DNA from 2 places in the Blautia sp. HCN-1074 genome. Region 2 is predicted to be linked to the other one. Evidence: predicted binding sites of a transcription regulator. Region 2 holds the regulator's gene; the other holds the start of a gene.
What was found. The regulator HrcA, encoded in region 2, represses chaperone genes, less so after heat shock. The targets are predictions, from matches to a motif close to TGTTAGCACTCNNNNNNNNNGAGTGCTAACA.

Region 1 (4,365 bases), on a different contig from region 2:
ATAGTGTAAATCAATAAAGTACGACTACTATTTGTCAAAAACTATCTTCTCTTTGTTACCACTCACACAAAAAGGCGTTTCATGAATCTTTCAATTCACGAAACGCCTTTTTAGTCAATCGGATATTCGCAATCCGCTTTTGCTACTTGCTCATAACCAAATAACTGCTTCGCAGTTTGGTTAAATAATCAATTTTTGTCTATTGATTACATCATTCCCATTCCCGGGTTAGCAGCCGGTGCCGGATTGTCTTCTTTGATGATTGCAACAGCAGATTCTGTTGTAAGTAATGTAGAAGCAACGCTTGTAGCGTTCTGAAGGGCACTTCTTGTAACCTTTGCAGGGTCAAGGATTCCTTCGCCTACCATATCTACATATTTCTCATTGAGAGCATCGAAACCGATTCCCGGTTCGGATTCTCTTACTTTATTGATGATTACGGAACCTTCCAGTCCTGCATTTGCAGAAATGCGGAACAGAGGAGCTTCCAGAGCTTTCAGGATAATGTTTGCACCTGTCTTCTCGTCACCTTCCAGAGTAGCTGCAAGTTTTGCAACTTCTTTGGATGCGTGGATGTAAGCAGATCCGCCACCTGCGATGATACCTTCTTCAACTGCTGCTCTTGTAGCTGCAAGAGCATCTTCCAGACGAAGTTTAGCTTCTTTCATTTCTGTTTCAGTAGAAGCACCAACACGGATAACAGCTACGCCGCCAGCCAGTTTTGCAAGTCTTTCCTGTAATTTTTCTTTATCAAATTCAGATTTTGTTTCTTCGATCTGTCCACGGATCTGTGCAACACGGTTTGCGATTGCATCTTTGTCGCCCATACCATCAACGATAACTGTGTTCTCTTTTGCAACTTTAACAGATTTTGCACGTCCTAACTGCTCCATAGTTGCATCTTTCAGTTCAAGACCGAGTTCTTCGGAGATTACCTGGCCACCTGTAAGGATTGCGATATCCTGAAGCATTTCTTTTCTTCTGTCGCCATATCCAGGAGCTTTGACAGCTACTACCTGGAAAGTTCCTCTTAATTTGTTTACAATAAGAGTTGTAAGAGCTTCACCCTCTACATCTTCAGCAATGATGAGGAGTTTAGCACCAACTTTTACAATCTGTTCCAGTAATGGAAGGATTTCCTGGATGTTGCTGATCTTCTTGTCTGTGATCAGGATGTATGGATCTTCCAGATTTGCTTCCATTTTTTCCATATCTGTTGACATATATGCGGAAACATATCCACGGTCGAACTGCATACCTTCTACCAGATCAAGTTCTGTGTGCATTGTCTTGGATTCTTCTACTGTGATAACGCCGTCTTTGGAAACTTTTTCCATAGCGTCTGCTACTAACTGTCCAACTGTCTCATCGCTTGCAGAAATAGATGCAACGTTTGCGATCTGTTTCTTGCCGCTGATTGTCTGGCTCATGTTCTTGATTGCTTCTACAGCTACATCTGTAGCTTTCTTCATACCTTTTCTGAGGATGATCGGGTTAGCGCCTGCTGCCAGGTTTCTCATTCCTTCGTGAACCATAGCCTGTGCAAGAACAGTAGCTGTTGTTGTACCATCACCTGCTACATCGTTTGTCTTGGAAGCAACTTCTTTGATCAGCTGAGCTCCCATGTTTTCAAATCCATCTTCCAATTCGATTTCTTTTGCGATTGTAACACCGTCGTTTGTGATAAGCGGAGCACCGTATGGTTTGTCAAGAACTACGTTTCTTCCTTTCGGTCCTAATGTTACTCTTACTGTATCAGCTAATTTATTTACACCAGCTTCAAGAGCTGCTCTGGCTTCTGCGCCGAATTTAATTTCTTTTGCCATGATAATATGACCTCCTGATTCAAATTCTGATCTCTATGAATTCTTTCTGATACTTATCCGATATTTTATATTACGTTCTGTAGATATTATCTTATAAGTATCTTCATTTATGTTTTCTATTTTGATATTGCTTATTTAACAATTGCAAGAATATCATTCTGTTTTACAATGATATATTCTGTGCCATCCATTTTTACTTCTGTTCCTGAATATTTGGAATAGATAACTTTATCACCTACAGCTACTTCCATTTTTACTTCTTTACCTTCTACAACTCCGCCAGGTCCTACAGCTACTACTTCTGCCTGCTGTGGTTTTTCCTGTGCCTGTCCCGGAAGAACGATTCCGGATTTTGTTGTTTCTTCTGCTTCAACCTGTTTTAATACAACTCTGTCACCTAAAGGTACTAATGTCATGATCTATGATCCTCCTTTATTCTCCAAATTGAGATTTGTCCTGTTACTGCTGCTCTGCAATGCCCTTTCTTATTAATTGGAGATACAGATTTCAGTAACTGCTTCGGCCTTTGTCAAATCCTGCCGCTTTTTGCTAGCACTCATTTGTCTCGAGTGCTAATCACTGTCCTTATATTATTTAAAATGGCTTGATTTCGCAAGTGCTTTTAGCATTATAAAATATGATGTATTCTCTTATTTACTTATTTTTTCTATTTTTTTCTCATGTTTTCTTAATTTACAAATAATTTTAATCTTAATGCATAAATTCCTCGTGTACCGATTTGATGCCAAACCCCAAAAACATAGAATAATTTTGATCGACAAAGTACCAGAACGAAGCGGTGCGGCATCATTATCGTTTGAAAGAAACACTGTCCTATGTGAAATCAGATATAAGTCCTTAGAAAATTCTACAATATCAAAAAGACTGCCTGCTAATTAGCAGACAGTCTTCTTATGTTCTTCATTATTTAGATTTATGATTTATTTAAAGCAAGTCAGGCTTTCTTATTTCTCTGTGCCTTGATCTCTTCCAGTTCATCAAAGATTACTTCGTTGAGAACCTTGATATAAGTTCCCTTCATACCGGAAGACCTGGATTCAATCACACCGGCACTTTCAAATTTTCTCAATGCATTTACAATTACAGATCTGGTGATTCCCACGCGGTCAGCAATCTTACTTGCAACCAGGATTCCTTCATCTCCGTCGAGTTCATCGAAGATATGAATGATTGCTTCCAACTCTGAGAAGGATAATGTATTAAATGCAGATTTCACAACCTGCTGTTTTCTGTCTTCTTCTGCATTCTCTTCGTGAACTGCACGCATCATCTCCAGACCAACTACAGTTGTACCATATTCACTGACAATAATGTCTTCAATATCATACGGTCTGTCATAGCGGTACATAAATACTGTACCTAATCTTTCTCCTGCGATATCTATCGGATTGATGATTCCCTGATAGCTGCTTGACACATGCTCAAAGCCCAGTGTCTGAAGATTCACATTCTCTTTTGTTGACAATACACCTAAAAATCGCTCGTTCAATAATGAATCCACATATCCGCCAACTTTATCCTCAATCAGCTCGGTAATCTCTTCTACGCCCGGACATAAACTGACGCCCAGAACCTTTCCCTTTTTGCTGAGAACCAGGATATTGGAACTCAGAGTTTCCATCAGAACCTGGCAGATATCATTAAATACGACTTTACTGGAACTGCTGTTATGCAGAAGTTTGTTGATTTTTCTTGTTTTGTCCAGCAACTGAACGCTCATATAGTCCTCCTTTCGCCTTGCATATATCTGAATTCTTTTCTGTTTATCTTTCACTCATCTTAATAATATATGAACAGAAACCTTTTCTGACACTATTTAAGCAATGAACAGTATCTTCACTCTGTTCTGAAAGAAGATTCAGACATACCCGGTCAATAACTTTACTCGTACTTTAATACTACACGTTTCACAGATAAATTACAAGACAAATTTTATAATTTTTTTATTTATTTTTGCTTTTCTGAAAATAGATTCCTTTTGCAAATATTATTCAATAAATATGGTGTTATTTCGGAATACAGTTTTTCTCAAAACCGGATTATTATTTATTACACTGTATGTATATTACAAACATATTTTATGACAAAAAAATACAGGAAAAGTATCATTCTCTTCCTGTATTTATACTATCTTTTATATTTTCATCTACGAAGATTTTCTAAGCATGTTTAAAAATGCATTCTACTTCTATTTTTCTTCCTTCGTCTCTACATATCCACATGTTTCCTGGCTGCAGACAAGCTTATTCCCCTTTTCCACCATATAGCTTCCACATTTTGGGCATTTCTTTGCGGATGGCTTCTGCCAGGACATAAAATCGCATTCCGGATTATCTTCACATCCGTAATATTTACGTCCTTTCTTGGTTTTCTTAAGAACAAGCTCCTTGCCACATTTCGGGCATGGAACACCAATCTTCTCGAAATATGGCTTTGTATTTCTACACTCCGGGAAGCCCGGGCATGCAAGAAATCGTCCATGTGGACCATATTTGATAACCATGTTTCTGCCACAATT
Region 2 (4,365 bases):
GGCCTATGTCCCGTCTTCAGACACCTATATCGCTAAAGACTCCTCCATCAATGACGAAATTGACAAACTCCGTCTCTCTGCCACAGCCGCAATGTCAGAACGGAAAGATGTAGTGGTCATTTCCTCCGTTTCCTGTATCTACGGACTGGGATCCCCTCAGGAATTCTTTGACATGATGATCTCCCTGCGTCCAGGTATGACCAAAGACCGGGATGAGGTAATCCGGGAGCTGATCGACATTCAGTATACCAGAAATGAGATGGACTTCCACCGAAGCACCTTCCGTGTCCGCGGAGATACTCTGGAAATTTTTCCTGCCAACAGCTCCGACACAGCCGTGAGAGTAGAATTTTTCGGAGATGAGATCGACCGTATTTCAGAAATTGATGTACTGACAGGAGAAATCAAATGCCAGCGTTCCCATATCAGCATCTTCCCTGCATCCCACTATGTAGTGCCTGCAGAACAGATCCAGAGAGCAGCGGTAGCAATAGAAGAAGAATTAAAAGAACGCGTAGAGTATTTCAAAAGCGAAGACAAACTTCTGGAAGCTCAGCGAATCTCAGAACGCACCAATTTTGACATTGAAATGATGAAAGAAACAGGATTCTGTTCAGGAATTGAAAATTATTCCAGACATCTGTCAGGATTAAAGCCCGGACAGCCGCCATACACGCTGCTGGACTATTTTGGAGATGACTTCTTACTTATTATAGATGAATCTCATATCACAGTACCTCAGGTAGGAGGAATGTACGCCGGTGACCAGAACCGTAAGCAGACGCTGGTAGACTACGGCTTTCGACTTCCTTCAGCCAAGGATAACCGTCCCTTAAGCTTCGAAGAATTCGAATCAAAACTGGATCAGGTCATGTTTGTATCTGCCACCCCGGGACAATATGAGTATGATCATGAACTCCTCTGTGCAGAACAGATCATCCGTCCAACCGGACTTCTGGATCCGAAAGTAGAAGTCCGCCCCATTGAAGGACAGATTGACGACCTGATCGGGGAAGTAAACAAAGAAGTGTCAAAGAAACACAAAATCCTGATCACCACCCTCACCAAACGAATGGCAGAAGACCTGACAGAATATATGAAAGAAGTAGGAATCCGGGTCCGCTATCTTCATTCCGATATCGATACCTTAGAGCGTGCCCGCATCATCCGCGATATGCGTCTGGATGTCTTTGATGTACTGGTAGGAATCAACCTCCTCAGGGAAGGCCTGGACATCCCGGAAATCACCCTGGTAGCAATCCTGGATGCAGACAAAGAAGGCTTTCTCCGTTCCGAAACCTCCCTCATCCAGACCATCGGACGAGCTGCCCGAAACAGCGAAGGCCATGTAATCATGTACGCAGACAACATGACCGATTCCATGCACAAAGCCATCACCGAAACCAACCGCCGCCGAACTATTCAGGAAGCCTACAACAAAGAACACGGAATTACTCCGACTACTATCAAAAAAGCAGTCCGTGACCTCATCGCCGTATCCAAAGCAGTAGCCGAAACCGAAGTCCGACTCCAGAAAGACCCAGAGTCCATGACCCGCAAAGAACTTATCAAACTCATCACCCAGGTAGAAAAACAAATGCGCGCCGCAGCCGCAGACCTCAACTTCGAACAAGCCGCCGAACTCCGCGATAAAATGATCGACCTGAAAAAGAATCTGGATACTTTAGACAAATAATTCTACACCGAGTTTTAGAAGAGGCGATTCGCCTCCCAGGAGAGAGCCCCGCCTATATGATCGTCCTGAACAGCCAGCGGGGAGAAAGTATTGATATTGTGTGCATTTGCAGGATGCTAAGAGATACTAAGTCCGCAGAAATCTGCAGACTTAGTATCTCTTAGCGTCCGAAACCGCACACAATATCAATACTTTCTCCCCGCGTCCCTTTCTATAACATAATCTTAATAATTCCCATTGTTCATAAAATAACAAAAAATTCACAAAATAATATTGACAAACCAAATCAAGAGTGCTATCTTATGAGCATAAGGTGTTAGCACTCCTAAAACATGAGTGCTAACAAACCAAAAACAAAGGCAGTAAAGGAGTGGAACTTCATGGATCAGGAATTAGATGATCGTAAAAAGAAAATACTAAAAGCCATCATCAAAACCTACATGGAAACAGGCGAACCGGTGGGTTCCCGGACCATTTCCAAGTTTGCAGATTTAAATGTAAGCTCTGCCACCATCCGGAATGAGATGTCAGACCTGACAGATATGGGATATATCGTACAGCCCCACACCTCAGCCGGAAGAATTCCTTCTGATAAAGGTTATCGCCTCTACGTAGACGAGCTGATGAAAGAAAAGGAATCAGAGGTTCAGGAAATCAAAGATCTCATGATAGAGAAAACCGATAAACTGGATAAAATGCTGAAACAGGTAGCAAAGGTACTTGCCTCCAATACCAACTATGCAACAATGATCTCTGTTCCACAGTACAGCGGAAGCAAGATTAAATTCATCCAGCTTTCCCGAGTGACACCACTTCAGCTTGTGGCAGTAGTAGTGAGTGATAACAATGTCATCCGAAACCAGATCATCAATCTGGATGAGGAGATGGACGATCAGACAATCCTGAAATTAAATCTTCTTCTTAACACCAACTTAAATGGTGTGCCTATTCAGGACATCAACCTGGGAATGATCGCCCGCCTGAAAGAACAGGCAGGTGTACATGGCTCTGTGGTTGGCACAGTCCTTGATGCAGTGGCAGACACCATCCAGGTAGACGAAGATGATATGCAGATATATACTTCAGGAGCAACCAACATTTTCAAGTATCCGGAGCTTGCAGACACAAGCAAAGCGAGCGAGCTGATTTCAGCATTTGAAGAGAAGCAGGATCTGGTAGACCTGGTGAAAGAGAGAATGTCTGATACCGAGAACACAGGAATTCAGGTGTACATTGGTGATGAGATGCCGGTGCAGACCATGAAAGACTGCAGTGTGGTCACAGCCACTTACGAACTTGGAGAAGGAATGCATGGTACCATCGGTATCATCGGTCCCAAGCGTATGGATTATGCAAATGTAGTTGACAGCCTGAAGGCTTTGAAAGTCCAGCTGGACGAACTGATTAAGAAAGAGAGTTAGAAAGGCGGTAATAGAGAGTGTCAGAAGAAACAAAGAACACAGCTCAGGAAGAAGAGACAACAGAGACTCCGGTAACAGAAGAAACTGTTGAGAATGAACCTGAGGTTGTAGAGAACGGTGAAGCAGAAACAGAGGAAATCCCGGTAGAGGACGGAGACGAGGAAGCTTCCCAGGATGACAAGAAAGACAGCAAATCAAAAACTTCTTTCTTCGGCAAGAAGAAAAAAGAAAAAGATAAATTTGAACAGCAGATTGAAGAACTTACAGACAGACTGAAACGAAACATGGCTGAATTCGATAACTTCCGTAAGAGAACGGAAAAAGAGAAATCCAGTATGTATATCATCGGAGCCAAGGATATTGTTGAGAAGATGCTTCCGGTTGTGGATAACTTCGAGAGAGGTCTTGCACAGGCACCTGAAGGAGATTCTTTTGCAGATGGCATGAAGATGATTTACAAACAGCTGATTACAACATTAGATGAGCTGGGCGTGAAACCGATTGAAGCAGTTGGTAAGGAATTTGATCCGAACTTCCACAATGCAGTGATGCATGTGGAGGACGAAGAAGCTGGTGAGAATATTGTGGTAGAAGAATTCCAGAAGGGTTACACCTACAAGGATTTCGTAGTCCGCCACAGTATGGTAAAAGTAGCCAACTAATTTACATGAAAATATAGAATATATCAAATCTAGTTGAAAATAAACAGGAGGAACAAGATTATGGGAAAAATCATTGGTATTGACTTAGGTACAACAAATAGCTGTGTAGCCGTAATGGAAGGTGGACAGCCAACAGTTATCGCTAATACAGAAGGCGCAAGAACAACACCATCAGTTGTCGCTTTCACAAAAACAGGAGAACGTCTTGTAGGTGAACCTGCAAAACGTCAGGCAGTAACAAACGCAGAGAGAACAATCTCTTCCATTAAAAGAGAGATGGGTACTGACTACCGTGTAACAATCGACGACAAGAAATATTCCCCACAGGAAATTTCTGCTATGATCCTTCAGAAACTGAAAAAAGATGCAGAAGGATACCTTGGTGAGAAAGTTACAGAAGCAGTTATCACAGTTCCTGCATATTTCAATGATGCTCAGCGTCAGGCAACAAAAGATGCCGGTAAGATTGCCGGTCTTGATGTAAAACGTATTATCAACGAGCCAACAGCAGCAGCTCTTGCATATGGCCTTGACAATGAAAAAGAACAGAAGATCATGGTATACGATTTAGGTGGCGGTACATTCG

Region 1: a site for HrcA is predicted at 2,374-2,404, ahead of groES (co-chaperone GroES). Genes of this name have one in related genera too.

What each region holds. Positions count from the first base shown of each region.
Region 1 covers NZ_JBBKBP010000007.1:108,744-113,108, reverse strand. The annotation lists gene groL (chaperonin GroEL) at 207-1,826, opposite strand; gene groES (co-chaperone GroES) at 1,958-2,242, opposite strand; gene codY (GTP-sensing pleiotropic transcriptional regulator CodY) at 2,782-3,567, opposite strand; gene topA (type I DNA topoisomerase) at 4,036-4,365, opposite strand, start outside.
Region 2 covers NZ_JBBKBP010000001.1:113,037-117,401, reverse strand. The annotation lists gene uvrB (excinuclease ABC subunit UvrB) at 1-1,696, shown strand, start outside; gene hrcA (heat-inducible transcriptional repressor HrcA) at 2,077-3,117, shown strand; gene grpE (nucleotide exchange factor GrpE) at 3,135-3,779, shown strand; gene dnaK (molecular chaperone DnaK) at 3,840-4,365, shown strand, end outside.